Regions from separate parts of the Chitinimonas koreensis genome, predicted to be linked through region 2. Evidence: predicted binding sites of a transcription regulator. Region 2 holds the regulator's gene; each other region holds the start of a gene.
The links. Region 2 encodes FNR, which switches genes on or off when oxygen is low (the NO sensors DNR and NnrR bind a similar motif). Its sites were predicted from a motif close to TTGATNNNNATCAA; they were not measured.

Region 1 (6,882 bases), 950 kb from region 2:
AGCGGCGACGCGGAAGGCCCGGCCCGCGCAGTCGCGGCCGCGCTCGGCATCGGGCAGTTGCGCGCCGGCGCGCTGCCGGCCGACAAGCTGGCCTACGTGCAGGCGCTGCAGGCGCAGGGGCGGCGGGTGATCATGGTCGGCGACGGGGTGAACGACGCGCCGGTGCTGGCGGCGGCCGACGTCTCGGTGGCGGTCGGCGGCGGCGCCGAGTCGGCCCAGGCGGCCGGCGACCTGGTGCTGGTCGGCCCGCTCGGCGCCTTGGCCGACGGCGTCGCCACGGCGCGGCGCACGCGCACGGTGATCCGGCAGAACCTCGGCTGGGCGCTCGGCTACAACCTGGTGGCGCTGCCGGTGGCGCTGGCCGGCTGGGTGACGCCGTGGCTGGCCAGTCTCGGCATGGCGGCCAGCTCGCTGCTGGTGGTGCTCAACGCGATCCGGCTGGCGGCGCCGACGGGGCTGGCGCGGCCGGCCGCCGGGCGCGGACAATAGCGGCCATGGAAAGCCTCTACCTGTTGATCCCGCTGTCGGTGCTGATCGCGCTCGGCGGCGGCCTCCTGTTCTGGTGGGCCACGCGCGCCGGCCAGTTCGACGACCTCGAGGGCCGGCGCACCGCATCCTGCAGGATGACGACAGCGCCAGTCCGGACGGCGGCGATAAGGTCGATCCGGACGCCGACGGCCGCGGGCCGAAAGGCGGGCCGTCGGCTTGAACGTACGGGCCCGGCCGGATCGGCCGAGGCGTGGGCGTGAATGCGTAGGAGCGGCTTCAGCCGCGAATCGTCGCAATGCCGCCGATGGTGGCGGTCTCCACGATTCGCGGCTGAAGCCGCTCCTACAATGATGTGCGTTCGGCGTTCGGCGTTCGGCGTTCGGCGTTCGGGCTGGCGTCAGCGGCGTTGCTGCGCCTGCGGGTCATGGGCCATGCGGGCTTCCTCCGCCAGCACATGCTTGCGCACGTACCAGCCGATATAGCTGGCCATGCCGACGATGAAGCCGATGGTCAGCAGGCTGAGGATGCCGATATCGGTGGTGAGCAGGTCTTGCAGCGGGACGTTCATGGTCATCTCCGGTCGGAAAGGTACGTGACCATTGAACCGCGTTCCGCCGGAGGGGTCCTTGAGGTGGATCAAGCCTTGCGCTCGGCCGTGGCGGCGACCTGTTTGCCGCCGTGTCGTCGCAAGCCCGTTCCGGCATGGCCGACGCTCGTCGTAGGTCGGGCTTTACGCCCGACGGCGGCCTCGGTAGGCGGCGCTGTCGGGCGTAAAGCCCGACCTAGGGGATGAAATTTCCAGCGTCGCCGATGATCGATCGATGGCCGATCACCGGACACCGATCGCTGGCCCGTTCAGGCGTTGCCCTGCGTCGCCAGGCCGATCGCGAACTTCTCCGCCATCTCGGGCAAGAGCCGCAGCGCCTCGGCGTTCGAGGGCGAGAACACCGCCTCGGCCGCGGCGTGCCAGTCGCGCCACTGGTATTGCACGTGCTCGCGCTCGGACAGCACCGGCTCGAAGCGCGCCGGCACCAAGAGGCCGAACACGTGCTCGGTGTTGCGCAACACGCCCGGCGCATAGCGGTGGCGCCAGACCTCGTAGATCTCCCACTCGTTGACGATGCCCCAGTCCTGCAGCTGCGCCGGCGCGGCGTCGAGGCCGACTTCCTCCTTCACCTCGCGCAGCGCGGTGTCGCGCGGCAGTTCGTCGGCCTCGAGGCTGCCGGTGACCGACTGCCAGGCGTGGCGCACGTCGGCGCGTTCGATGATCAGGGCTTCCAGCGCCGGGTGTAGATCACCACCAGCACCGATTCCGGGCGTTTGTAGGGTTTGTTCATGGGAAGGGCAGGGCGGGAAGCGGACCGCGCCATTGTAGCGACCCTCGCCGCGCTTGCACTGGCCGGGAAGGCTTTCACCATGGAGGACGCCGAGGACACGGAGGAAAACGGACGGGGGACAGCTTTTCCCTCCGCGTCCTCGGCGTCCTCCGCGGTGCAACCTTGGAATCGATGTCCCTAGGGTGCCGCCAGCGCGCCGCGCCAGTACTCGGCCAGCGCTTGCGGCAGCTCGCTGCGGAAATCGGGCCGCAGCAGCGCGAACACCGGGTCGGCCAGCAGCGTGCGCAGCTTGCACGGGTAGTCGAGCGACTGCCACAGCCCGCGGGTCAGCGCGTAGCTGCGCAGCAGCAGGCTGCCGCCGCGGCCGTCCGGCAGGCCGAGCGCGCGGTCGACCGCGGCGCCGGCGCGCGCCAGCGCGTGGGTGAGGTCGAGCTTGAAGACGCGCAGCTGCTCGTCGCTGAGGTTCTGCTCGAGCACGCTGTAGGCCATCGCGTCGAGCCGCATCAGCTCGGGGTGGGCGTCGAGGTAGGCGACGAAGTGGTCGATGAAGCGCGCCAGCACGACTTCGCCCCGGCCGGTGGCCGCCTCGAACACCGCGGCGGTCTCGGCCAGCAGACTGCCGAGCTCCTCGCTCAGCAGGGCGACGAAGATCTCTTCCTTGGTGCGGAAGTACAGGTAGACCGTGCCCTTGGCCAGCCCGGCCGCCTCGGCGATGCGGGCGGCGGAGGGCAGCTGGTGGCTGTCGGCCAGGAACAGCCCGCGCGCGGCGGCCAGGATGGCGGCGCGGCGGGCCAGCTTGTCGTCTTGGGCAAGGGCGCGCTGGGTCATGGGCGCGATTGTAGCTTCGCCGGGAGGCGCGGCCCGGCTAGTTCTTCATCAGCTGGTAGGCCACCTTGCTCTGCAGCGAGCGCGGCGCCAGCCGGTTGGACAGGATGGTGAGCTTGTTGCCCAGGCCCGGCACCACGCTGGGGACGCCCTTGAACAGCGCGGCGAGGCCGATCTGCGCCACCGGCCGCGACTGCATCATCATCAGCCGCTGGTAGGGCGTCGGCCGCTGGCCCGAGGCGTCGAGGAAGCCGGTGGCGGTGATGCCGGGCGACAGCACGCTGACGGTGACGCCGCGCGGCGCCAGCTCGGTGTGGAGCGCCTCGCCGAACAGCAGCACGTAGGCCTTGCTGGCCGAGTAGGCGGCGTAGGTCGGGGTGGCCTGGTAGCCGCCGATGCTGGCCACCAGCAGCACGTGGCCGCCGCCGCGGCGCGCCATGTCGCCGGCGAACGCGTGGGTCAGCTCGGTCAGGCTCAGCATGTTGAGCTGCAGCATCTCGAGCGTCTTCTCGAGCGGCTGGTCGAGGAAGGGGCCGTAGACGCCGAAGCCGGCGTTGTTGATCAGCACGTCGACGGCGATGCCGCGGGCGTCGAGCCGCTGCTTGAGCTCGGCGCCGACGCCCGGCCGCGCCAGGTCGATGCCCTCGACCACCGTCTCGACGCCGTGGCGGGTGCGCAATTCGTCGGCCAGCGCCTGCATCGGCTCGGTACGGCGCGCCGCCAGCACCAGGTTGGCGCCGCGTTCGGCCAGCAGCGCGGCGAAGTCCTTGCCGAAGCCGCTCGATGCGCCGGTGACCAGCGCCCATTTTCCCTTGAGGTCTTGCATGTCCGATTGTCCCCTGTGTTGATGACCAATGGTCATTTGATGGGTGCGAACCATAAATGACCACTGGTCATTGGTCAATCCGGATTGATTCGAAAAGGAATTCGGTGCGACGAACGGTGTTGAGAAGCAGTGAAATGTGAAAGGTGAAACGTGAAATGCGGACCCCATCCCCGGCCTACGCCGGCCGCCCCAACCGCCCCCTTGAAGGGGGAGGAGCAGGGCGCACCCGTTTCAAGGGGCCGTGATCGTTAAACGTGTCGCAATGCGACTCCCTCCCCTTCAAGGGGAGGGCTGGGGCGGGGATGGGGTCCACGTTTCACATTTCACCTTTCACTTTTCACAGCCCTACAACATCCCAGGCCAGCTTGGCGATCAGCACCGTCACCAGCGCGATGAACAGCTTGCGGATCAGCGCCGTGCCGCCGGCCACCGCCAGCCGGGTGCCGACCAGCGCGCCGGACATGTTGGCGACCGCCATCGGGATCGCGTAGTGGTAGAGCACGTTGCCGTGCGGGATGAAGAAGCACAGCGCGGCCAGGTTGGTGCTGACGTTGACCACCTTGGCCGCGCTCGAGGCGCGCAGGAAGTCGAAGCCGAAGAAGCGGATGAACAGGAAGATCAGGAAGCTGCCGGTGCCAGGGCCGAAGAAGCCGTCGTAGAAGCCGATCGCGCCGCCGATCGCCAGCGCGATGGCCAGCTCGCGCCGGCCGATGCGGCTGGGCCGGTGCAGCGCGCCGAAATCCTTCTTCCACAGCGTGTAGCCGAGCATGCCGAGCAGCAGCACCAGCACCAGCGGCCGCATCAGCTCCTTGGGCAGGTAGCTGACCGCGGCGGCGCCGGCGAAGGACAGCGCGAAGGCGGTGACCGCGGCTGGGATCACCAGCTTCCAGGCGATGTCGACGTGGCGCGCGTAGCGCCAGGTGGCGGTGAGGGTGCCGAACACCGAGGCGAACTTGTTGGTGCCGAACAGCGTGGCGGGCGGCTGCTGCGGCATCACCGCGAACAGGCCGGGAATCTGCACCAGCCCGCCGCCGCCGACCGCGGCGTCGATCAGGCCGGCGGCGAAGGAGAGCAGGACCAGGGGAAGCAATTCGAGCAGGGCGAGTTCGGGCATGGCGGGGCACGGCGGGGAGGAGGGCCCGATGGTAGGGCCTGCGCGGCGGCGGCGGTAGATACAGTGCGGCCGCCGATCGACGGAGCGCCTGCTAGTCTTGCCGTGCCGCCGCGCCGCCGGGCAGAAGCCGCTCGATCTCCTGCGCCGCCCGCTCGAAATCGAGCCGGTCGAAGGCCTGGCGCAGGCTGGCCAGCGCGCCGGCCGGCAGCACGGCAGCCAGGCGCGGCGCGAGCGCCTCGAAAGCGTCGAGCGCCGCCAGGTTGCGCGCATGCAGCCGGTCCAGCAGCGCCTCGATCTCGGCCGCGGCGGGCGGTTCGGGCGGGGTCGGCGGCGGCGCTTCGGCCGCCAGCGGGTGGTCGGCCAGCCAGCGCGCCAGCTGCGGCTCGAAGCCGGCGATCTCGCGCGCCAGTTCGGGCAGCTTGGCCGCGGCCTGGCCCGCCTCGCCCTCGCGCAGCAGCGCCTCCATGGTCTTGGCGCAGGAGGCGATCGCCAGCGCGCCGAAGGCGCCGGCGGTGCCCTTGAGCGTATGCAGCGCGCGCTGCGCGTCCGGCGTCTCGTCCCGGGCGAAATGGCCGGCCAGCCTGGCCTCGATCGTGCGCAGTTCGCCGAGGAAGCTGTCGACCAGCAGGTGGGCGGTGCGGTTGTCGGCATTGGCCTGGGCCAGCCATTCGTCGAGCCGGGCCAGCGAGGCCGGCGCCGGCACCAGCGTCAGCCGCCGGCCCAGCGCCGCCAGCAGCTGGGCCAGCTCGATCGGCTTGGGCACGATCTCGTCCATGCCGCAGGCGAAGCACTGCGCGCGTTCCGATTCCATCACGCCGGCGGTGACGGCGATCACCGGCAGCGTCAGCTTCAGCTCTTCGCGGATCAGCCGGGTGGCGGTGAAGCCGTCCATCACCGGCATCTGCACGTCCATCAGCACGCAGGCGTAGCGCGTCGGCGCCGCGCGCAGCGCATCGACCGCCAGCTGGCCGTTGCCGACGATGTCGACCGCGGCGCCGAGCGATTCGAGCACGCCGCGCGCCACGATCTGGTTGAAGGCGTTGTCCTCGGCCACCAGGAGGCGCAGGCCGTCGAGCCGCACGCCCGGCTGGTCCTGGGCGTCGCGCGGCGCCGGCAGGATGTCCTCGCCGGCCAGCGCGCAGGCCTGCAGCACCGCGTCGAACAGCGAGGAACCGGTCACCGGCTTGCTCAGCACGGCGTCGATCCGTTCGCCGCCGCTGGCTTCGAGCATGCGTTCGCGATTGAAGGCGGTCACCATCAGCACCGCCGGCGGCGCGCCCTCGCCGGCCGCGGCCTCGCGCAGCGCGCGCAGCGTCTCGAGACCGTCGCGGCCCGGCATCTGCCAGTCCAGCAGCGCCACGTCGTAGCGCTGGCCGCGCGCCGCGGCGCCGACCAGCGCGGCGATCGCCTGGCCGCCGTCGGCGGCGGCCTCGACCTGCCAGCCGAGCGCCTCGGCGGTCTCGCGGATGGCGTTGCGCGAGCGCGGATTGTCGTCGACCAGCAGCACCCGCAGCCGCTCCAGGCCGCGCCGCAGCTGCCGCGGCTGGCTGCCGCGGTCGCGCCGCAGCGGGGCGTCGAACCAGAATTCGCTGCCGCGCCCCAGCGTGCTGTTCACGCCCATGCGGCCGCCCATCATCTCGACCAGCCGCTTGCAGATCACCAGGCCCAGCCCGCTGCCGCCGAAGCGGCGGGTGGTCGAGCTGTCGGCCTGGGTGAACGGCGCGAACAGCCGCGCCTGCTGCGCCGCCGACAGGCCGATGCCGGTGTCGCAGACCTCGAAGCGCAGCGTCACGACGTCCTGCAGCGCCTCGACCAGCTGCACCCACAGGCTGATCTCGCCGGCCTCGGTGAACTTGATCGCGTTGCCGACCAGGTTGACCAGCACCTGCTGCAGCCGCAGCGCGTCGCCGACCAGGGTGCGCGGGATCTCGCGCGAGACGTGGATGATCAGCTCGAGGTTCTTGGCCGCGGCGTTGACCGACATGATGGTGGCGACGGTGTCGATCACCTCGCCGAGGTCGAACGCCTCGTTGACCAGCTCGAGCCGGCCGGCCTCGATCTTGGAGAAGTCGAGGATGTCGTTGAGGATGCCCAAGAGCGAGCGGCCCGACACGTTGATCATGTGCACGTATTCGCGCTGGTCGTGGTCCAGCCCGGTGTGTTCGAGCAACTGGGTCATGCCCAGCACGGCGTTGAGCGGGGTGCGGATCTCGTGGCTCATGTTGGCCAGGAATTCGCTCTTGGCGCGGCTGGCCGCCTCGGCCTGCTCCTTGGCGCGCGCCAGCGCGCGC
Region 2 (6,882 bases):
TCAGATGAATAGTCGGCGCCCGGCTCCCGCCGGCACCGCCTGCATCCATAGGTCGCCGAAACGCTGACGGCACGCCGCATGCGCACGGCCGGGGCCGGCGGCCTCGCCGCGCGGCGAATCGGCGTGGAAACGGCGCACCACCGCCCGTTCGGTCAGCAGGAAGGGCTCGCCCGCCTCGCGATCGGCCTCGCCGGTCAAACGCAATTCGAACAGGTGACCATAGACCTGCATCAGCGCCGCCAGCCGCGGGCAATGGCGCACGAACCAGGCCTCGTCGTGCAGCAGCAGGCGCAGGCGCAGCTGCTTGCCGGCCAATTGCGCATGCAGCGCCTCAGCGCAGGCCGGCGCCTCGGCACCGCTGCCGGCCAGGTCGGGATCGAACCAGTCGAGCGTGCGCTCGGCACCGGCCAGGGCAACGAGCACCTGGGCGCGGTATTGCTCGAGCGTGTCGAAAAGAAGTGGAGTCACGCGACTTGGTGCGCCGCCCAGCGCAGGAGTTCCGCCAGCGCCAGCGCTACCAGCAGGCCACCGGCCGCCAGCCGGATGCCGCGGCGGTCGCGCAAGCGGCGCAGCTGGCCTGCGGCGGCGCCCATGGCCAGCAGATTCGGCAGCGTGCCGAGGCCGAAGGCCAGCATCACCAGCGCGCCGCGCGCGGCCGAACCGCCGGCCAGCGCGCCGGTCGCGGCGGTGTAGACCAGGCCGCAGGGCAGCCAGCCCCACAGCCCGCCGGCGGCGAAGGCGGCCGGCAGGCTGCGCAGCGGCAGCAAGGCGGCGAAGCGCGGCTGCAGGCGGCGCCACAGCGTGCCGCCGATGCGCTCGAGCCGCGCCAGCAGCGGCGACCAGCCGGCGAGATACAGGCCGAGCAGGATGACCAGCAGCTGCGACAACAGGAACAGCAGCGTCTGCAGCCGCGCCGCGGCCGGCAGCCAGGCCACCGCGCCGGCCAGGCCGCCGAGCACGGTGCCGATCGCCACATAGGAAGCGAGCCGGCCGAGGTTGGCCGCCAGCAGCAGCGCCACGCGCCGGCCGGCCACGGCGTTGAGCCCCAGCGCGGCGGCCAGCCCGCCGCACATGCCGAGGCAATGCAGGCCGCCGAGGAAGCCGGCCAGCCACCAGCCGAGCAGGGTGAGCGCGAAGGAAGAATCGAAGGGATCGAACATCGCGCGAGCTTACGTGAACGGCATGTGAAACGTGAACAAGGCTGTGAAACGTGAAATGTGAAAGGTGAAACGTGAACCCCGCTCCTCATCCGCCAGAGCCGCCGGTGGGCGAAGAAGATACGGAAGCGCGGCAATCGCCGCGATTCGTCACGGCGCAGTCCTCGTACAAGGCTTGAAAGATCACTGCCGGCAGAGGAGCGGGGTTCACGTTTCACATTTCACATTTCACATTTCACAGCCTTTCACGTTTCACATGCCTTCAGATCACACGCGAATAGCGCGCCGCCATCCGCGTCTCGCGCAGGTAGCGGTCGAAGCACATCGCCACCACCCGCGCCAGCAGGCGGCCGCGCGCGGTCACGCGGATGCGGTCGGGCCCCAGCGCCACCAGGCCGTCCTGCGCCAGCGCTTCGAGCTGCGGCCACTCGGCGACGAAGTAGCTGCGGAAGTCGATCATCCAGCTGGTCTCGAACGGCTCGATCACCAGCTCGGACTGGCACAGCAGCGCCTGGATCACCGCGCGCCGCAGCAGGTCGTCGGCGCCGAGCGCCAGCCCGCGCGCGATCGGCAGCCGGCCCTGGCCGACCGCATCGTAGTAGTCGTCCAGCACGCGATGGTTCTGGGCATAGACGCCGCCGACCTTGCCGATGGCCGACACGCCGAGCCCGACCAGGTCGCACTCGGCCTGGGTCGAATAGCCCTGGAAGTTGCGGTGTAGCCGCCCCTGCCGCAGCGCGACCGCCAGCTCGTCGTCGGGCAGCGCGAAATGGTCCATGCCGATGTAGAGATAGCCGGCCGCCAACAGCGTCTCGACCGCCAGCCGCAGCATGGCGAGCTTGGTCTCGGCCGAGGGCATGGCCGTGGCGTCGATGCGGCGCTGCGGCTTGAAGCGCTCGGGCAGATGGGCGTAGCTGTACAGCGCGATGCGTGCCGGCCGCCAGGCTTTTACTTGTTCCAGCGTGACGGCGAGGCTGTCCGGCGTCTGCAACGGCAGGCCGTAGATCAGGTCGAGATTGATCGAGCGGTAGCCGAGCGCGCGGCCGGCATCGAGCACGGCGGCGGTCTGGCCGGCCGGCTGCACCCGGTTGATGGCGGCCTGCACGGCCGGGTCGAGATCCTGCACGCCGATGCTCATGCGCTTGAAACCGTGGCCGGCCAGCAGTGCCAGCGTGTGCTCGCCGAGCTGGCGCGGATCGATCTCGACCGAGCGCTCGGCATCGGGCGCGATCGAGAAGGCCACGGTCAGCATGCGCATCAGCCGCTCGAGCTGGGCGTCGGTGAGGAAGGTCGGCGTACCGCCGCCGAGGTGCAGCTGGGTCACCGGCGCCTCGCGGCCGAACAGCCTGGCCTGCATGACGATCTCCTGCTCGAGCGCGTCGAGGTAGGCGTCGGCCTGGCCGCGGTCCTCGGTGACGATCTTGTTGCAGGCGCAGTAATAGCAGGCGGTGCCGCAGAACGGCAGGTGGACGTAGAGCGACAGCGGCCGGCCGGCGCCGGCCATGCGCCGCGCGTCGACCGCACAGCGGTAGCGCGCTTCGTCGAATTCCTCGACGAAGCGGTCGGCGGTCGGATACGAGGTGTAGCGCGGTCCCGGCCCATCGTGGCGACGGACCAGTTCCGGGTCGAATTCGAGCGCGGTGGGGTCGTCGTTGAACGGGATCTGCATCGGTCAGGCTCGGGCTTGGCTTGTTCGCAGTCTAGGGAGGCGTCAAACTTGCGGCGTTGACCTGGGTCAAGCCATCCATCCGAACGCCATATGACCACCCTGTTCCCCGCCCACGAACTCAAGAACATCTGCGCCGGCTGCAGCCTGCGCGAGCTCTGCCTGCCGATCGGCCTCGAGCACGACGAGCTGTCGCAGCTCGACCAGATCATCAAGCAGCGCATCCCGGTCAAGCGCGGCGAGGCGCTGTTCCGCACCGACGATCCGTTCCGCTCGCTCTACGCGGTGCGCACCGGTTTCTTCAAGACCGTGGTGCTGTCGGAGGACGGCCGCGAGCAGGTCACCGGCTTCCACATGTCGGGCGAGCTGATCGGGCTCGACGCGCTCGGCGGCGAGCGCCATGCCTGCACCGCGATCGCGCTGGAGGACTGCGAGGTGTGCGAGCTGCCGTTCGAGCAGCTCGAATCGCTGTCCAAGGACATCCCGGCGCTGACGCGGCATTTCTACAAGCTGATGAGCCGCGAGATCGTGCGCGACCAGGGCGTGATGCTGCTGCTGGGCAATATGCGCGCCGAGGAACGGCTGGCCGCCTTCCTGCTCAACCTGTCGCAGCGGCTCGGCGCGCGCGGCTTCTCGTCCAGCGGCTTCCACCTGCGCATGACGCGCGAGGAGATCGGCAGCTTCCTCGGCATGAAGCTCGAAACCGTCAGCCGCACCTTCTCCAAGTTCCAGACCGACGGCCTGATCGCCGTGCAGGGCAAGCAGATCACCCTGCGCGACCTGCCGGCGCTCAAGCAGCTGCTGTCGGGCTGCGCCCGCAACTGAACTCCGCGCGGCCACGAAAAAGGCGACCCGAGGGTCGCCTTTTGTCCGCCTGCCGCACCTTCAATGCGCCAGCGTGCCTGGATCGTGATCTTGCTGCGGCTTGCTGAAATCGACCGGACAGTAACGGTTCAATTGCTCGCGATCGCGCTCGAAGAACAGCGTCAGCCCGCTCGACAGGCCGGCGAACAGCCAGCAGACGAAGAAACCGATCGAATAGGCCATGACGCGAGTTTCGAACAGCGGCTCGCCCTGGAAGGTCAGTTCGAGCGGATCGAACAAGGTGAAGAACAGGCTGTTGAGGATGCCGGCCACCAGGAAGGACGGCCACAGCACCAGGATCGACTTCAACTTCATGTGCAATGTCTCCATGTCTTTTTGCACTCTGCACCCCTGAATTGACTACCTGGGATCGGTCTGACGCCGACGTCGTGGGGCGATCCTAACGCCTGCCCGGGGCAGCGGCAAAGCCCTTTTCGATCAAGGCTCTACGCCCCGATTGGATGCTGCGATGCAGCACGAGTTCAATAAAATCGAAATACAGGTCGGCAAAGCTGCGCCGCTCGCCCATAATCGAGACGTAACATTCCTTGCCTGCCATGCAGTTGCCCGCTTCGGAATTCCTGACATGCGTCTATCCCTGGATGCGCTGGTCGTACTCGACGCCATCGATCGCAAGGGCAGCTTCGCCGCTGCGGCGGCCGAGCTGCACCGCGTGCCGTCCGCGATCACCTACACGATCCAGAAGCTCGAGCAGGACCTCGACGTGCTGATCTTCGACCGCAGCGGCCACCGTGCGCGGCTGACGCCGGCCGGCCAGGAACTGTTGCGCGAAGGCCGCCCGCTGCTCGACGCCGCCGCCGCGCTCGAGGCGCGCGTCAAGCGCGTCGCCACCGGCTGGGAGCCCGAGCTGCGCATCGCGGTCGGCGACCTGGTCGATTTCGGCGCCCTGCTCGGCTCGGTCGCGGCCTTCGACGGCATCGGCGGCGAGACCCGGCTGCGCTTCTCGCACGAGGCCTTCGGCGGCGCCTGGGATGCGCTCTACACCGGCCGTGCCGACCTCGCCATCGGCGCACCCGACGATGCGCCGCCCGGCGGCGGCTTCAAGAGCCAGCCGCTGGGCGAGGTCGAATTCGTGCTGGCCGCCGCGCCGCACCATCCGCTGGCGCGCGAGCCGCAGCCGGTGCCGATCCAGGCGGTCCGCACGCACCGCGCGGTCAGCGTGGCCGACAGCTCGCGCACGCTGCCGCCGCGCACCTCGGGCCTGCTGACCGGCCAGCCGACGCTGACGGTATCGACCCAGGCCGACAAGCTGGCCGCCCAGCTGGCCGGCCTCGGCGTGGGCTTCCTGCCGCGCCGCATCGCCCAGCCGCATATCGATGCCGGCCGCCTGGTCGCGCTGCAGTGCGAGGAAGCCAAGCAGGTCGCCAAGCTGCATGTCGCCTGGCCGACCAAGGCGCGCGGCAATGCGCTGCGCTGGTTCCTCGACCACCTGGCCCAGCCGGCCGTGAGCCGCCTGCTGTGCGAGGGCGGCGGACCGGCGTGCAGCTGATCGCCTGTGACCTGCCGGCCACGCTGGCGGCCCGGTTGGCGCGGCAGGGCAAGGCGGGCTGGTGTCTCGATGCGCAGATGCCGCCGGGCTGGTCCGCGCCGCCCGGGGGCGTCGCGCCGGCCGGGCCGCAGCTCTGGTTGCTCGGCGGCCCGCCGCCCTGCCCTCTCGCCGCCGGCGACTTGGTCGTCGAGCTCGGCGATGCATCCCCCTTGCCCGATCATCCGCAGCGCATCCGGATCGCCTGGCAGGACAGTCCGTTCGGCGTGGAGCACGGCTTCCTGCTCGCCGTCGGCGGCGAAGCCGGGCCGGTGGCGCAGGCCGGTGCGCTGCTCGACGCGCTGGCGCCGGCCGCCGGTGGCTGGCTGCATGCCGGCGATCTGGCCGCACCACGGCTGCTGGCCGACCTGGCGGCCATGCTCGGCGGCGGCATCGGCCAGTTGTCCGGCCTGATGATGGCGCCGCTGGGCCAGGCGCCCAGCGGCTGGTGGCAAGGCCAGCAGGACTTGCTGCGGGCGCTGGCCGAGCGCGCCGGGCGCTATCTGGACCACGAATCCGATCGCCGGCCCTACTGCGCGGCGCAACCCCTGCCGCCGCTGTTCATGCTGACGCCGCCCGGCGCCGCCGAAACCGATTCGCCGGCCTGCAAGCTGGCGCAACTGCTGCGCTGGCTGGGTCGGCAATCGGCCGGCAACGTACCGTCATCCGGCGCTCGAGGCACTCCGCCCGCATCCTGAAGCGCCCGGATGACGGACATGAAAAAACCCACGCCGAAGCGTGGGTTTTTTCGTTCGATCCGTCGCACCGCCGAGGCGGCGCGACCGGCGATCGATCAGACCGCGGCAGCGGGCGAAGCCTTGCGAGCCGAGGTCTTGGCAACGCCGGCAGCGGCCTTGGCCGAGGTTTCGGCGGCGGCGACGCTGGCTTCGGCGAAGTCGCTGGTGACCTTCTTGGCGGTCTTGGCGACCGTGTCGTAGGCCGAAGCGGCGGTGGCGACGGCGGTCTTGACGGCCGAGACGACGATCTCGGAGCCGGCCGGAGCCTGCTTCACGGCCTTGTCCAGCGTGGTGACCAAGCCCTTGTTGAATTCGATGACCTGTTCTTCGACGAAGGCGCCGAGTTCGGCCTGGGTGCTGCTGGCCGCTTCGTAGACGTTCTTGGCGACGGCCAGGGCCTTGTCGACCACCGGCTGCGACAGCTGCTGCTGCAGCGACAGCAGGCCTTGCACGTCCTTGACTTCGGTCAGGGCCTTGGCGGTGGCGGTGTTTTCGCTCAGCAGTTCGCGGGCGACGTCGAGCTGCAGGGTGACGAGGCGCTCGACACCGGACAGGGCGATATTGGACAGACGGATGGATTTTTCGAGTTGTGCTTGGCCGAGGGCGGCGAAATCGGAGGTTGCGAACATGGGTCTTCTCCTGGCTGATTGTCGGTGGAATGTGCCGTGCACATGGTCTCTTTTGCACCGCAGCATGAGACCATTATGGTCAGCGCCCGGTTCACCGTCAAGCTCTTTTTTGTGCGTTGCACAAAATCATCGATCCGTACTTTTATCCTTTGTTAACAACAGATTAAAAATTCGAGCAAAAAATCTAATGCGGCAGCGCAATCAGGCTCCGGCGACGGGCGGCGTCTTGTGGCGGATCGCCAGCACGGCCTGGTTGCGCAGCGCCTTGCACAGGCCCAGTTCC
Region 3 (6,882 bases), 2.5 Mb from region 2:
TCGTCGCCGCCAAGCGCGCCGCCCGCAGCGGCGCCAGCACGGTGATCGCCAGCGGCCGCGAGGAGCGCGTGCTGACCCGGCTGGCGGCCGGCGAAGCGATCGGCACCCAGCTCAGCGCCGGCCAGAGCCGCATGGCGGCGCGCAAGCAATGGCTGGCCGACCACCTGCAGGTGCGCGGCACGCTGGTGCTCGACGCCGGCGCGGTGCGCGCGGTGGCGCAGCAGGGCACCAGCCTGCTGCCGATCGGGGTGGCCAGCGTCGACGGCGATTTCCTGCGCGGCGAGATGGTGCGCTGCATCGGCCCCGACGGCGCCGAGATCGCGCGCGGCCTGTGCAACTACGACGCGGCCGACGCGCGCCGCATCGTGCGCCTGCCGACCGGCCAGATCGAGGCGGTGCTCGGCTTCGTCGACGAGCCCGAGCTGATCCACCGCGACAACCTGGTGGTGCTGGGATGACGGCCGCTCACGACGATGCGGCCCTGATCGCCGCAGTGCTCGAATTCTGGTTCGCCGGCGGCGATGCGCCGCGGCAGGCCTGGTTCGTCAAGGACCCGGCCTTCGACGCCGCGATCGCCGCCCGCTTCGGCGAGCAGGTCGCGGCCGCCCAGGCCGGCGGCTTGCAGCACTGGCGCGCCACGCCCGACGGGCTGCTGGCCTACCTGCTGCTGCTCGACCAGTTCAGCCGCAACATCTACCGCGACACGCCGCGCGCCTTCGCCGGCGATGCGCTGGCGCTGGCCGCCGCCCATGCGGCGCTCGAGGCCGGCGTCGACCGGACGCTGCCGCCGGTGCGCCGCGTGTTCGTCTACCTGCCGCTGGAGCATGCCGAATCGTTGGCCGAGCAGGACCGCTCGGTGGCGCTGTTCGAAGCGCTGGCGGCCGAGTGGCCGGCCGGGGCGAACTACCTCGACTACGCGCAGCGCCACCGCGAGGTGATCGCGCGCTTCGGCCGCTTTCCGCATCGCAATGCTGTGCTGGGTCGCGAGGCGACCGCTGAAGAGCAGGTTTATCTGGCGCAGCCGGGGAGTGGCTTCTAGGGCCGCGTAGAAAGATTTAGTCTCTGCCGCTGGCCGCTTTATCCCTTCTCCCGCGCGCGGGAGAAGGTGGTCCGAAGGACCGGATGAGGGCCGGTTCATCAAACTACAGCCCTCACCCCACCCCGCTTCTGCTACGCAGAAGCGGGTGCTCTCCCGTGCACGGGAGAGGGGCTGATCGACCCAGCTTTGTTTGAAGGCAGGCAGTAAAAAAGCCGGGCAAACCCGGCCAATGCCTGCGTGCGTCGATCTGTTCAGGCCCGGTCGGTCAGGGCCCGCAATTCTTCCCGCAGCGCGCTGCGCTGCTGCCTCATCTGCGCCAGCACCGGCTCGTCCAGCGGCGCCTCGCCGTATTCGATGCGGGCGATCGCCTGGTCGAGCATCAGGTAGTCGTCGGCCAGTCGGGCGAATTCGCCGCGGCCCGGTTCGGCGGCCGGCCGGGGTTCGGCGGACGGGTGGGGCGTCTCCATCGGCGTGCTCCTGGGTTCGATGCCATGCAGCGTAGCGGCGCAGCCACGCGCCGGACTTGACCCAGGTCAAGCGCTTGTGGCGGCCGGGCGCCGCGCCGACAATCGCGCCGGTCCAATTCGCGAGTCCCGCCATGTCCTTCCTGCGCCGCCTGCTGTTGCTGCTCGCCGTCCTGCCGGCCCTGGCCGACGATCCGGGCGGCGCACCGGCGGGCGAGCCGCCCGGCGACGACGGCCCCTACGTGTTCCTGCGCGCCGGCGCCGAGCAGGCGGTCTGGCTGTGCGACGGCGAAGTGCGCCGCCAGCCGCTGCCGCCTTCGCGCCTGCTGGTGCCGCCGTGCGGCGCGCTCGGCCGCCTGGCGGTGAACGCCGCCGACGCGCCGGCGCCCGACCGGTTGCCGGCGCCGGTGCGCTGGGCGGCGGTGTCGGATATCCACGGCCAGGCTGGCCTGCTGCTCACGCTGCTGGCGCGCCACGGCATCGTCGACGAGCACGGCGACTGGGCCTGGGGCGAGGGCGTGCTGGTGATCGCCGGCGACGTGTTCGACCGCGGGCCGACGGTGAACGAGGCGCTGTGGAGCCTCTACCGGTTGGCCCAGCAGGCGCGCGCGGCCGGCGGCGCGGTGCATGCGCTGCTCGGCAACCACGAGACCATGGTGCTGGCCGGCGACCTGCGCTACATCCATCCGCGCTACCGGGCGGTGGCCGAGCGGCTCGGCGAGACCTACTCCGGCCTGTACGGCGCCGATACCGCGCTGGGCCGCTGGCTGCGCAGCCGCGCGACGGTGCTCAAGCTCGGCGACACGGTGTTCCTGCACGGCGGCCTGCATCCGGCGCTGGCGGCGCAGCCGATCGACCTGGCGGCGATCAACGCCGGCATCCGCGCCGGGCTGGGCCTGTCCAGGCAGGCGCTGGCGGCCGACCCGGCCGCGGCCGCGCTGTTCGGCCGCGACGGGCCGCTGTGGTACCGCGGCTACTTCCTGGCCCCGCGCGCGACCGCGGCCGAGATCGATGCGCTGCTGGCGCGGCTCGGCGCGCAGCGCATCGTGGTCGGCCATACCACCCAGGCCGAGGTGCGCTCGCTGTACGGCGGCAAGGTGGTCGGCATCGATGCCGGGCTGAAGGACGGCGAGCGCGGCGAACTGCTGCTGTGGGACAACGGGCAGCTGTGGCGCGGGCTCAGCGATGGGCGGCGGCTGCCGTTGCCGGCGGGGGCGGATGACGGGAGCGGGGCGATCGAGATGGATTGAGGCGGGTTGCGAGCTGGCGTTACCGGCGATCAGGAATGGCCGAACCACTTCGCCTGCAACGCCGCCGATTTGCCGTCGAGTTCCGCCGCCAGCGCCGCATCGCGTTCCGGCTCTCCGCGCCTACGGATTTCCGCCAGCAGCGCCGCGCTGTCGCGCCGGTAACCGGCCATCGCCGCGGCATGGCGCGCGTCGGCCGCGTCCTGGGCGGCCAGCCGCCCGGCCATCTCGGCGCCGAGGTAGTCGCGCCGCAAGGCCTGCCGCACCGCCGCGCGCTGGTCCGCCGGCAGGCCGGACTCGGCCGCCAGCTGCGCCCAGTACAGCCGTTCGCTCGGCGTCTCCGCCTGCGCCAGGGTGTCGTAGTAGTCGCCATAGGCCTGCCGCCGCAGCGCTTCGATCCGCGCCTGGCGTTCCGCCTGCGGCAGCCGCGCCGCCTCGCCGGCGGCGAAGTCGCGCGCGGCGATCTGGAAGCCGAGCCGCGCCTCCTCCTCGCCGTACAGCAGCCTGGCCATGTCGGCGCCGGCCAGCTCGCGCCGCGCCGCGCTGACCGCGGCCAGCCGTTCGGCCAGCGGCCGGTCGGTGCTTTGCACCAGTGCGCCGAGCCCGTGCTCGACCGTCTCCTTCAGCGTCAGCGCCCGCCGCAGCCGGGCCGCGTCGGCCGGCGCCAGCCGGGCCAGGTCGGCGTCGGGCCAGCCGCGGCAGCGCGCGTCGTCGCGGCGGTCGGCGCAGTCGCGCCGCACCGCCTCCAGCAGCGGCAGCAGCGAGCGGCGGCCGGCCAGTACCGCCTGCAGCGCCGACTGGCGCCGGGCCGGGTCGCTCCAGTCGCCGGCCGCTGCCGCGGCGGCCGGCGGCCGCTCGAACAGGCCCTGGCCGGTGGCCGCGGCTTGCACGGTTCCGTCGGCCTGCGCTGCGCCGTCGGCTGGCGCCGCCGCGCGCCAGTCGTCCGGCGGCCCGGCCAGGCGCCAGGCCGCCAGGCCCAGCGCGGCGGCCAGCAGGCCGCCGGCCAGGTAGAAGCCGGCGCGGCGGCGGCCGGCCGGGCGTGGAGCGCCGCCCGACGGAGCGCCGCCCGACCGTCCCAGCTTGCGTTGCGCGTTCACCGCCGCCTCAGAAGGCGAAGCGGCCGGCGACCGCGAAGTGGTCCGACAGGTCGCGCGTCGACCACAGCGCCGGCGCCAGGCTGCGGTAGACCATCACCTCGTTCTGGCCGCTGCGCGCCGGCTTGTGGGCGTTGGAGACCAGCACGTAGTCGAGGTATTCCTGGCCGTCCGAGCCGAGCGCGTTGACCACCGGGTCGTAGCTGTAGCGGTGGCCCAGGCTGGCCGGCTTGCTGGCGTTGAGGATGCTCAGCATGCGCTGGTAGTCGTCGGGTGTGGCGTAGTAGTCGACGTTGAGGTCGCCGGCGTACAGCAGCGCGTCGGTGGCGGCCGGCGCGAGGCCGTCGACGAAACGCTTGAGCTGGCTCAGCTGATCCAGCCGCACCGCGCGCTCGCTGGTGCCGTTCCAGGCCTGGGTATGGGTGCCGGCCAGGTGGTAGGTCCGGCCCTGCTTGAGGATCTGCACGTACATCGCGCCCTTGTTCGACAGGCAGTCGGTGTTGGCGCAGTTCGGGTAGACGATCTGCGCCTCGCGCGCGATCGGCCAGCGGCTGGCGATGAACACGCCGCCGTCCTCGAAGTTGCCCGACTGGTCGACCACCTGGGTCTGGTAGGGGAACTCGGCGGCGAGGCCGGCGCGCAGCTGGTCGCGGCAGCCGTTGTCGAAGGCCTCGGAGAACACGATGGCGTCGTAGTTGCGGGCGAAGGCCGGCACCTGGGCCCAGCGCTCGCAGATCTGCGAGGCGCCGACCACGCCCCAGATGTTCCAGCTCAGCACCTTGAATTCGTCGGCGGCGGCCAGGGTTTCCTGCTTCGGCTGCGGGTGGACCACGTAGTAGATGTCGTCGTAACCGCCGGTGAACTGGGCGCGGTAGGACAGCGTGGTGGCCAGCGCGTTGAAGCGGGTGGCGGCGTTGTGGATGTCGCGGTCGCTGCGCCACGGCTCGTTGAAATCGGCCGCCTTGGCCGAGTGGACGATGCTGCTGCCGATCAGCTTGCCGGTCAGCTGCTGCTGCAGCACCACGCTGCCGCTGCCCTGGCTCACGGTGGTGTCGAAGCGGAAGGTCTTGCCGTTGGTGATGCCCTGGTCGCGGTTCATCCACAGCACCTTGGCGGTGGCGTAGGGCGCGATGCTGGTGGCGTAGCGGCCCCAGTGGGTGCCTTCGGCCAGCTGCTTGTCGCCGGACTGGACGGTATTCAGGTAGACGGTCTGCGCCGTGTCGTTGGTGACGTAGACATAGGTCTCGGCGAATGCGCGCGATGCCAGCAGGCACAGGGCCAGCAGCGCGAGGCGAAGGATGTGGTGCATGGAAACGGCCCCCTCGGTGCGATGCGCAGGCGCCGGGCGACGACTGCGGGCCGTCGCTCGGCCGCCGTGCGGCGGTCCGGTCCGGGCCAGGGGGCGATCGTGCGGACCGCGTGTGTCGCGGCCATGTCGGGCGACATAAGCCGGCCGATGGGGGGCGGGGATTTTTCGATGGGGGACGGTGCGCTGCTCGGAGCCCCTGGCATGGGCAGGTGCGGGCTTCAAAGCACCGTTCCCGTCAGGGGGAGGCGTCCGTTCCTGTTGTGCGGGAGCGGGGCGGGTGAGGGGGCGACGGTTCCGCTCAGTCACTGCGGTCGGCTGTTGCTCGACCGTCGCTCCCTCACCCTGCCCTCTCCCGGGGGGAGAGGGTTGGCCGAGCGGGCTCCACCGTCCGGTCATGCACCGTAGGTCGGACTTCAGTCCGACGGCGATTTCTCCTGGCGGCGCAGTCGGACTGAAGTCCGACCTACCTGGGGTGCGGGTCTTGTAGGAGCGGCTTCAGCCGCGAATCGCGACAGGCGAGCAGACGCCATTCGCGGCTGAAGCCGCTCCTACATTGCTATCAATGCAGCAGCACCTTCACCGCCGCCTTCAGCTGCGCATCGCCGGCCGTGCCGATCGAGGCCGGCACCGCCACGTCGACCGGCCGCGGCCCGCTTTCGAGATCGTCGCCATTGGCGGTCGACAGCACCCGGCCGAACGGCAGCCGCAGCACCGAGCCGTCCACCAGCACCTTGAACGAGGTGAAGATCACCCAGCCCGCACCCGGCTCGCCGACCACGCGGCCCAGGCCCATGGCGCGGTAGCCCTCGGTGAACACCTCGCCGTCCGACAGCGTGATCTTGTTGGTCAGCAGCACCGTCGGCCGTTCGAGCAGCTGCTGGCCGACCGCCAGCCGGCCCGGCGCGGTCGGCAGCGCGCGGGCGGTGAAGCTGTAGTGGCTGCGCCGCGCCAGCGTGTCGAGCGCCCAGCTGTCGATCATGCCGCCGTAGTTGTTGCGCACGTCGATCACCAGCCCCTCGGCCGCCTGGCGCTCGGCGTCGAGGTCGAGGTGGAACTGGTCGAGCGAGGACTCGCGCATGTCGATCAGGTGCAGGTAGTCGAGCTTGCCGCCGCTGAGCCGGCGCACTTCGGTGCGGTTGGCGGCCACCCACTGGCGGTAGCGCAGCGTGCCCTCGTCGGCGAAGCCGACCGGCTTGAGCCAGACCGTGCGCGGCTTGCCGTCGCGGCCGGCCACGGCGAGCGCGACGCGCTTGCCGATCTTGCCGTCGAGCAGCCGGTCGAGGTTGTCGCCGCGCGCCAGCGTTTCGCCGTCGACGGCCAGCAGCGTGTCGCCGGCCGCGAGCCCCGCGTTGGCGGCCGGGCCGTCGGCCACCACCGCGGCCAGTCGCAGCGTGCCGTCGCGCTCGGCGGCGGTACGGTCGAAGTCGGCCGCCAGCCGGCCCAGCGTGGTCGGCGTCTCGCTGCGCGGCGCCGACAGGCCGGTGTGCGAGCTGTCGAGCTCGCCGATCATCAGCCACAGCACGCGGCGCAATTCGTCGCGGCTCTGCGCGGCGGCCACCCACGGCGCATAGCGCGCCTTCAGCGCGGCCCAGTCCTGGCCGTGGAAGGCCGGGTCGTAGAAGAACTCGGCCAGCGTTTGCCAGGCCTCGGCGAACACCGCCTGCTTGTCGGCTTCGAATTCCACCTCGGCCTCGGCCTGCAGCGCCACCGCGCGCGGCACGGCGCCGTC

Region 1: H9L41_RS16270 (DUF3149 domain-containing protein) is a predicted target of FNR. The motif match lies at 1,116-1,129, and genes of this name have one in related genera.
Region 3: H9L41_RS23435 (HP1242/YdcH family protein) is a predicted target of FNR. The motif match lies at 1,563-1,576, and genes of this name have one in related genera.

What each region holds. Positions count from the first base shown of each region.
Region 1 is NZ_CP060704.1:3,899,362-3,906,243, reverse strand. It holds gene H9L41_RS16280 (heavy metal translocating P-type ATPase) at 1-489, shown strand, start outside; partial or broken gene ccoS (cbb3-type cytochrome oxidase assembly protein CcoS) at 495-709, shown strand; gene H9L41_RS16270 (DUF3149 domain-containing protein) at 887-1,057, opposite strand; gene nudB (dihydroneopterin triphosphate diphosphatase) at 1,345-1,740, opposite strand; gene H9L41_RS16260 (TetR/AcrR family transcriptional regulator) at 2,004-2,654, opposite strand; gene H9L41_RS16255 (SDR family NAD(P)-dependent oxidoreductase) at 2,692-3,477, opposite strand; gene H9L41_RS16250 (sulfite exporter TauE/SafE family protein) at 3,815-4,591, opposite strand; gene H9L41_RS16245 (PAS domain S-box protein) at 4,683-6,882, opposite strand, start outside.
Region 2 is NZ_CP060704.1:2,948,865-2,955,746, forward strand. It holds gene H9L41_RS12325 (DUF7931 domain-containing protein) at 1-468, opposite strand; gene H9L41_RS12330 (sulfite exporter TauE/SafE family protein) at 465-1,160, opposite strand; gene hemN (oxygen-independent coproporphyrinogen III oxidase) at 1,420-2,826, opposite strand; gene fnr (fumarate/nitrate reduction transcriptional regulator Fnr) at 2,917-3,648, shown strand; gene H9L41_RS12345 (hypothetical protein) at 3,709-4,002, opposite strand; gene H9L41_RS12350 (hypothetical protein) at 4,088-4,246, opposite strand; gene H9L41_RS12355 (LysR family transcriptional regulator) at 4,274-5,197, shown strand; gene H9L41_RS12360 (hypothetical protein) at 5,188-5,931, shown strand; gene H9L41_RS12365 (phasin family protein) at 6,027-6,599, opposite strand; gene H9L41_RS12370 (HDOD domain-containing protein) at 6,801-6,882, opposite strand, start outside.
Region 3 is NZ_CP060704.1:5,496,645-5,503,526, reverse strand. It holds gene proB (glutamate 5-kinase) at 1-458, shown strand, start outside; gene H9L41_RS23440 (DUF924 family protein) at 455-1,039, shown strand; gene H9L41_RS23435 (HP1242/YdcH family protein) at 1,291-1,506, opposite strand; gene H9L41_RS23430 (metallophosphoesterase) at 1,638-2,753, shown strand; gene H9L41_RS23425 (lipase secretion chaperone) at 2,783-3,847, opposite strand; gene H9L41_RS23420 (sphingomyelin phosphodiesterase) at 3,855-5,153, opposite strand; gene H9L41_RS23415 (LpqB family beta-propeller domain-containing protein) at 5,713-6,882, opposite strand, start outside.